Parabacteroides chongii: one gene and its partner. The protein of the gene in region 2 binds, or shares a complex with, the protein of the main gene of each other region. Links are inferred from orthologs where the notes say so. Each region holds a gene or a part of one and is shown on either strand. Other genes may lie near its edges.

Region 1 (3,755 bases), 900 kb from region 2 along the record:
GAAGCATGGATAAAGGTCAGCTTATCCCCTACCCGGCAAACGACACCGACATGAGAAATATCCAGTCCTTTAATGGTTGTAACGAAGCAGACAATATCCCCCTCCTTTATTCCTTCCGCCAGTCGGTCGATCTCCGATTCAGGAATATAATAATAGGGACGGGCGTTGATCTCTTTTTCTTTGGCTGCGATCCGGGCGACCCGTTCCGGATGGTCTTTCAAAGGTTTGTAGCTGTCCGGATGCGCAGACATGAAAGATACATCGACCGGCAGGGAGATCCCTCCTATTTCGTGGGTAACGTCTTTTACGATTCCTTTTCGCTGGTTCTCAAAAATCCAGTCGGTCGTATAATGCAGACGGTCGGTATAATCATGGATTTCCCCGTTACGATAACGAATTGTTTGCAGGTTCTTACAAAACTCGTCAAAAGAGGGGGTGGCAGACTGCATCGTTCTCGTTAAAGCAATGACGTTCTCGACCAATGTCATACAATCCATTTCCCGAAGATTAATCACCAAGCCTTCAGGCTCTTTCTCCAAGGTGGCTGCCACATAAGGCGCATTCAGGAAGAAGCGGGCAGTTTGAACCATCAGTTCTCCGGTTGGCAACGACTTATCCGGAGTCATTTCGGAAAGATAACGGTCAAAGATGGCACGGTCGGCATCAGTACAGTATAATTTATCTGCAGCCTGTCCCTGGAAAAAAACCAGACAGGTAAAAAGCAGGATCCAAAAGCTCTTCCTATTGTTCATCGTTTTTTTGTTTTAAATCGTTTGTCTTCCCTATCCTTTCCGGTTCAAACCGGTTAATAAGGAAAGGATTCATACCATGCTAACGGGACTGCCATCCTATTGGCAGAGTCTTGCCATGCCTGTGGCAGAGTCTTGCCATGCCTGTGGCAGAGTCTTGCCATGCCTGTGGCAGAGTTCTGCCATAACCGTGGCAAAGCTCTGCCACAAGCATGGCACTAGTCTGTCATCGTCATGACATTCCTGTACTATAAGCAGATAATACAAGTTTCTTTATACCTTTGTTTTCAGTAACTCCTCCAACTTAATCAATTCATCCCTGAACTGGGCCGCTTCGATAAAGTCGAGTTTCTTAGCTGCTTCCGTCATTTGCTTCTTCGTACGGTCGATCGCTTTTTCAAGCTGCGGACGAGTCATATACTTCACCACCGGATCGGCAACCAGGTTTGGTTCCGGTTCGACATACGCATAAGGTTCGGCTGTTGCCGGTTGCTTTTCACCCAACAAAGAAACAGAGGTCTTGATAACCTGTCTCGGGGTAATGCCATGCTTTTCGTTGTAGGCAAGCTGTTTCTCCCTGCGACGGGTCGTCTCATCCATGGTCAGTTGCATACTGGCTGTTATCTTATCTGCATAAAAGATTACTTTTCCGTTCACATTACGGGCGGCACGTCCGGCTGTCTGTGTCAGGGACCGATGGGAACGAAGGAAACCTTCCTTATCCGCATCCAGGATAGCGACCAAAGAGACTTCCGGCAAATCCAGCCCTTCACGAAGCAAGTTCACCCCGATCAGCACATCGAACAGACCTTTCCGCAGGTCGTCCATGATCTGGATACGCTCCAGGGTGTCTACATCGCTATGGATATAATTACAACGTATTCCCATCCGGGTCAGATAAGCAGTCAGTTCTTCCGCCATGCGTTTGGTCAGGGTCGTTACCAGGACACGTTCATCTTTGGCTGAACGCTGTGTGATCTCTTCCATCAGGTCGTCGATCTGATTCAATGTCGGACGAACCTCAATGACCGGATCGAGCAATCCGGTCGGACGGATCACCTGGTCGACAACAATTCCCTCACTCTTTTCCAACTCATAATCAGCCGGTGTCGCACTGACATAAATGGCCAGCGGAGTCAGCGATTCGAACTCATCGAACATAAGCGGACGGTTATCCATCGCCGCCGGCAGACGGAAACCATATTCCACCAAATTCTTCTTTCGGGAATAATCTCCTCCGTACATGGCACGTATCTGAGGTATCGTCACATGACTTTCATCGACCACCAACAGAAAGTCTTTCGGGAAATAATCGAGCAGGCAATAAGGGCGCTCACCAGCCATACGTCCGTCGAAATAGCGGGAGTAATTCTCGATACCCGAACAATGCCCCAGTTCGCGGATCATCTCCAGGTCGAAAGTGACACGTTCGTACAGACGCTTCGCTTCATAGTGCTTGCCGATCTCTTTCAGGAAATTCACCTGCGTACCGAGGTCGACATCGATCTGCCCGATCGCCGCATTGATGCGCTCCTGTGTAGTAACAAACAAGTTGGTCGGATAGATATTCAGTTCATCCTGTTCATCTATCTCCTGCCCTGTCTTCGGGTCGAAAGAAGACAAACGGTCAATCTCATCTCCCCAAAACTCGATGCGATAAGCCACGCCGTCAAACGATTCGATGGCGGGGAAAATATCGACCGTATCGCCGTTCACACGAAAACAACCGCTGTTAAACTCCAGTTTGTTGTTCACATATAAAGCGTCCACAAACCGGCGCAACAGTTTGTCGCGGTCGATCTGCATCCCCTTTTCCAAATGCGTCACCTTCTCGGCAAATGCCGTCGGGTCCGCCATACCGTACAGGCAGGAGACAGAAGAGACCACGATCACATCTTTCCGTCCCGACAACAAAGAAGCTGTGGTACGGAGACGCAGTTTGTCTATCTCTTCGTTGATCTGCAAATCCTTTTCAATATAGGTATCCGTAGAAGGCAGGTAGGCCTCCGGTTGGTAATAATCGTAATAGGAAACGAAATACTCTACGGCATTATTCGGGAAAAAGGCTTTGAACTCGCTATATAGCTGCGCGGCAAGTGTTTTGTTATGACTTAGGATCAGAGTCGGTTTCTGCACCTCCTTGATCACATTGGCAATAGTAAATGTCTTTCCCGAACCTGTCACTCCAAGCAGTGTCTGGAAAGGCACACCACTCTGAATGCCTTCCGAAAGAGCCGCTATTGCTTCCGGCTGATCCCCCGTCGGGCTGAATGGTGAAGATAACTCGAAATTCATTATTCGTATAGTCCTTTTTTAGGTATAACTATCCAAAGTATCAGATAAGCGATTACCCCGGAAAACACAGTAAATATACTCAACAGGATATAACCGACGCGTACCAGTGTCGGATCCCAGCCAAAGTAATCGGCTATGCCACCGCATACTCCGGCAATCATTCCGTTATTCGAACGATAAAGTCTTCTTGGTGCTTCTTCCATGATGCTCTATTTTATTTTGTTTTTGTAAAGATACTATTTAATCTGTATAGCTGAAAAAATCGGGTTATAAATTGAACCAGTAATTCATCTTCAGCATAAATGTATTGGTAGCCGGAAGTCCGAACATACGGTCCAGGTTATTCCCCCAGCCCCCTATCCTACGGCTCTCCTGATTGGACATGCGGTGTTCCCAGACAAAATACAAGGTAGAACCCGGCAAGTATTCCCAGCGCGCCACCAGGTTGGAACGGAATTCGTTAAAGCTGAAATCGGGATTTTTAAAGGAGGCCTCACGACCTTCTCTCTTTATATGATAGGTTCCGTCAGCAAAACTAAGTTCGTCTCCTGAAAAGACATGGAAACGTTTGTCATAAGTAGGAGACTTCGTATCGGCAGCCTCTTTAAAATCACTGAACTTCGCTGTCGAAGTAAACGGCGAACCGTAGAACTGAATAGATATATCCGGTGTCACGTTCACCTGTAAACGCATCGTTACCCCGTATGTCTT
Region 2 (3,832 bases):
GAAAACCAGTGTTTTCTCTTCTTGTGGCAGACTTGTGCTTCTGCGACGGAATAAAAAGATAGAAAGGGCACCGGACAGGATAGCTGCTATCAGCAGTACTAAAGGAGTCCGTTTGTCTGTAAGTGCCAGAATATCCTTAGTCGAATAATTGATATATCCTTGAAAAGAGATACCCAATTCTTCTTGTGATGCTTCGGGGAGATTTAAATTAGCGCTCAGCCAGATAACGGTATCGCTTGCCAGGTAATTCTGTGTCTGATCTTTTTCAGGTGTTACGTATGCAATAGATTTATCCGTCGCTTTCTTATTTTTTACGTGAACGATAATACCGCTTTTCTCTTTCAGCTGTTCAAACTTCAATGCTTCGGCAAAATCTTTATTATAACTCTCGATAGAAACCGGATTTCCGAAAACGGCAGACAAGCGCGAATAAGTCTTGAGTGTATCCTGGTTCATCCATTGTTCGGAGTTTTGCATAATGGTCTGCTGCAATGCCTGGTTCAGATCCGAAACGATTGCTTTCTGTGTTTCCGAATAATTGTGAAAGCCGAAACTGAATGATAGTACAAGCATGCAGGCTGTAAAAATAACCGATAGATTTGCTGCTAACCGTGTGTTCATCGTTTTTCTTTTATTAACGCCCGAAGATAAGAATTTATTGTAAGATTCGGATAAATAAAAATTAGTACCTTTGTATTCCTAAAAAGAGAAGGTACGTGGAAGAATATCTGGATCAACTAAATGAGAGTCAGCGCGAAGCTGTTATATATAACGAGGGGCCGTCGCTGGTGATTGCCGGCGCCGGTTCCGGTAAGACAAGAGTACTTACTTATAAGATTGCTTATTTGATACATTTGGAGTTACCTCCTCAAAGCATTCTGGCACTTACTTTTACCAACAAAGCAGCACGTGAAATGAAAGAACGTATTGCTAAGATAACCGGTGACCAGACGGCACGCCGGTTGTGGATGGGAACGTTCCACTCGATCTTTTCACGCATTCTTCGTTATGAAGCAGAACATATCGGTTATCCTTCCAATTTCACGATTTACGATGCTGCCGATTCGAAAAGTTTATTGAAGGCTATTATCAAAGAGATGCAGCTGGACGACAAAGTGTATCGTATCGGAATGATACAAAGCCGCATTTCGAATGCTAAGAATGCGCTGGTTACCTGGAAGGCTTACGAGCAGTCCAAGGAGTTGATACAACACGATATAGATTCGAAAGTCCCTTTGTTGCGTGAAATATATAAACGTTATCAGAATCGTTGCCAGCAGGCAGGAGCGATGGATTTCGACGATTTGTTGCTTCAAACGAATATCCTGTTCCGCGATCATCCGCAGGTATTGGATAAATACCGTAGCTTTTTTCAGTTTGTATTGGTCGACGAGTATCAGGATACCAACTTTGCCCAGCATTTGATCGTCCAGAAGCTTTGTGAGCAACACCGCCGTATTTGTGTGGTGGGAGATGATGCTCAGAGTATCTATTCTTTCCGCGGAGCCAATATCGATAATATCCTGCAATTCAAAAATCAATATCCGGGTTGCCGTATCTTTAAACTGGAACGTAATTATCGTTCTACACAGAATATTGTGAATGCAGCAAACAGCTTGATCCATAAAAATAAAGAACAGATATTCAAGAACGTATATTCAGAAAAGGAGCAAGGCAGTAAAGTCCGTGTCTCTTCTTCCTATTCCGATTATGAAGAAGGATACGCTGTGGCCGCTATGATCAATGAAATGCGGATGCGCAAGGATTATGATTATTCCGAATTTGCCATCCTGTACCGGACAAATGCCCAGTCTCGTATTTTGGAAGAGGCGCTTCGCAAAAGAGGAATACCTTATAAGATATACGGCGGTTTGTCTTTCTATCAGCGTAAAGAGGTGAAAGATGTGATTTCATATTTACGTCTGATTATCAATCCTCATGATGAGGAAGCATTCAAACGTGTTATTAATTATCCATCGAGAGGGATCGGGGACACGACGGTTAATAAAATAATTAGTGCTGCGACCGAAAATAACGTAAGTCTTTGGACGGTTTTGAATGCTCCAATAGACTATGCGTTGCCGATCAATAGCGGTACAGCGAAGAAATTATCTGATTTCCGTGAAATGATCGAACGTTTTATACAAGAGAATGAACGTCTTTCCGCAGAAGAAATGGCGGCAATGGTTGTGAAGGAAAGCGGAATAGTCAGTTCACTTTTTCAGGATCGTTCGGTAGAAGGAATCAGTAAGCAGGAGAATCTGCAGGAATTATTGAAAGGTATCGCTGAGTTCTGTGAACTGAGACGTGAGGAAGGTGTCGAACAGGTTTCTTTGGCGGACTTCCTTTCCGAAGTATCTTTGTTGACCGATCAGGATAATGACAAAGACGAACAGGCGAATAAAGTAACTATGATGACGGTTCATGCAGCCAAAGGTTTGGAATTCAGAAATGTGTTTGTTGTCGGTTTGGAAGAAGAGTTGTTCCCGTCCTCTATGTCGAAAGATAATCCGCGTGCGGTGGAGGAAGAACGCCGTTTATTTTATGTGGCAATCACTCGTGCCGAGGAAAACTGTGTGCTGACTTATGCGAAAAGCCGCTTTCGGAACGGACAGAGTGCCATGTGTTCTCCCAGTCGTTTCCTGAAAGATATCGATGTGCAATTTTTGGAACTTCCGGCTGATACGTCGGCAGATACGTTTGCTGCTGCTCGCGAACGGTTCGAGCGTCCGGCTTTTTCTTCTCCGTTCCAGCAGCCGCGGGCTGTGGAGAAAGAAGAATCTTCTTTCATTTCTCCGGTGGCGCAGGCACAGCAACGTCAGCGTCTGACAAGAGTAGAAACAGCAACTTCCAAGCCTGTGACGTCTTCTGCCCCCGTATCCGATCTTTCCGGCTTACGTGTCGGAGCCAAAGTACGTCATGATCGTTTCGGTGAAGGAGAGGTTATTGCTATTGAGGGAGATGGTGGCAATGCTAAAGCAACGGTGGCATTCATCCATTTTGGACAAAAGCAATTGCTACTAAAGTTTGCCCGGTTGACAATTGTTGAATAAGTTATAACAGGTTGTTTATTTTTTGTTTGGTATGTGGGTTGCTGGGGCGTACCACTGTTCCGTAATCCACAATAACTCCTTCGCGGTTGATCAACAGGTAGTGAGGATACCCTTTTAGTGCCAGTCGATTTTGTATTTTCAAAAACGAGTTATTATCAGTCATGTCGGTATAATGCAAGCATTCTATTCCGGACTGTTTGAGTTCTTGTCGTTTGATAATATCTTCATATGTTTTTTTGTCTTCTTTAGAACCACTGGCACAGATGCTTATCATGGCAACATCTTCCAGAGAATATTCTTTACGAAGTTTTTTTAATGGCTCCATTTCTGCTAAACAAGGTGGGCAAAAGGTTGTCCAAAAGTCTATATAGATAACTTTCCCTTTATGTTTGTCTAATATATCATAGATCGGTTTCATGTAATCCATATGAGTTTCTAAAACCTGTTTGTCGGAATAATTGCCGTAAAGCATGTAGTCGGATACGGTACGCGGATTTTTTAGAAAGTCTTTTTTATTTTGGAAAGCCGCATGAAGTGTCTGCTTTAAAACCGGGATATGTACGATTGAGTCCAGTTGGCCCCGTCGTTGGGAGAAGAGTAAAGTGTCGTTAGCCTCCAATGATTGGGAGACGGATGCTGCAAAAATATACTGTTTGGTATTCTTTCCAGTTGGATAGTTTATAAAGTCATCGAACGTAGCTCTCTTATTTTCTTTGTAGAAGGTCTTGCTGAAGATAAAAGAGTTGACGACTTCTGCCAATTTGAATATGTTGGATGGA

What was found. The genes of interacting proteins can lie anywhere in the genome.
Region 1: the proteins of P3L47_RS16605 (region 2) and uvrB are in contact, whole or in part, in a crystal structure (PDB 7EGT), measured with the Thermus thermophilus proteins. The link is inferred for Parabacteroides chongii from one-to-one orthologs. Residues at the interface, in WP_096412145.1 of Thermus thermophilus: His654, Arg656, Phe657, Gln666, Asp668, Glu669, Lys680, Arg681, Leu682, Ser683, Lys685, Tyr686, Ala687; in WP_096411307.1 of Thermus thermophilus: Glu23, Leu25, Arg26, Asp27, Gly28, Glu29, Arg30, Phe31, Arg55, Glu326, Asp327, Phe328, Glu379, Ser382, Gln383, His398, Gly400, Arg401.

The regions. Positions count from the first base shown.
Region 1 is NZ_CP120849.1:5,311,170-5,314,924, forward strand. Bases 534-3,508 are described here. They hold uvrB (excinuclease ABC subunit UvrB), read right to left. Parts: upstream 3,045-3,508; coding sequence 1,023-3,044; downstream 534-1,022. Other genes in these bases: P3L47_RS20405 (N-acetylmuramoyl-L-alanine amidase-like domain-containing protein), read right to left, coding at 534-752; P3L47_RS20415 (PspC domain-containing protein), read right to left, coding at 3,044-3,247; P3L47_RS20420 (DUF5916 domain-containing protein), read right to left, coding at 3,312-3,508. In the rest of the region: more of P3L47_RS20405, read right to left, coding at 1-533; more of P3L47_RS20420, read right to left, coding at 3,509-3,755. UniProt on the Escherichia coli protein: The UvrABC repair system catalyzes the recognition and processing of DNA lesions. A damage recognition complex composed of 2 UvrA and 2 UvrB subunits scans DNA for abnormalities.
Region 2 is NZ_CP120849.1:4,408,002-4,411,833, forward strand. What follows is about bases 333-3,384. They hold P3L47_RS16605 (ATP-dependent helicase), read left to right. Parts: upstream 333-716; coding sequence 717-3,053; downstream 3,054-3,384. Other genes in these bases: P3L47_RS16600 (helix-turn-helix domain-containing protein), read right to left, coding at 333-621; P3L47_RS16610 (TlpA family protein disulfide reductase), read right to left, coding at 3,055-3,384. Also shown: more of P3L47_RS16600, read right to left, coding at 1-332; more of P3L47_RS16610, read right to left, coding at 3,385-3,832. UniProt on the Escherichia coli protein: A helicase with DNA-dependent ATPase activity. Unwinds DNA duplexes with 3'-5' polarity. Translocates on single-stranded DNA with 3'-5' polarity. Initiates unwinding more efficiently from a nicked substrate than double-stranded DNA.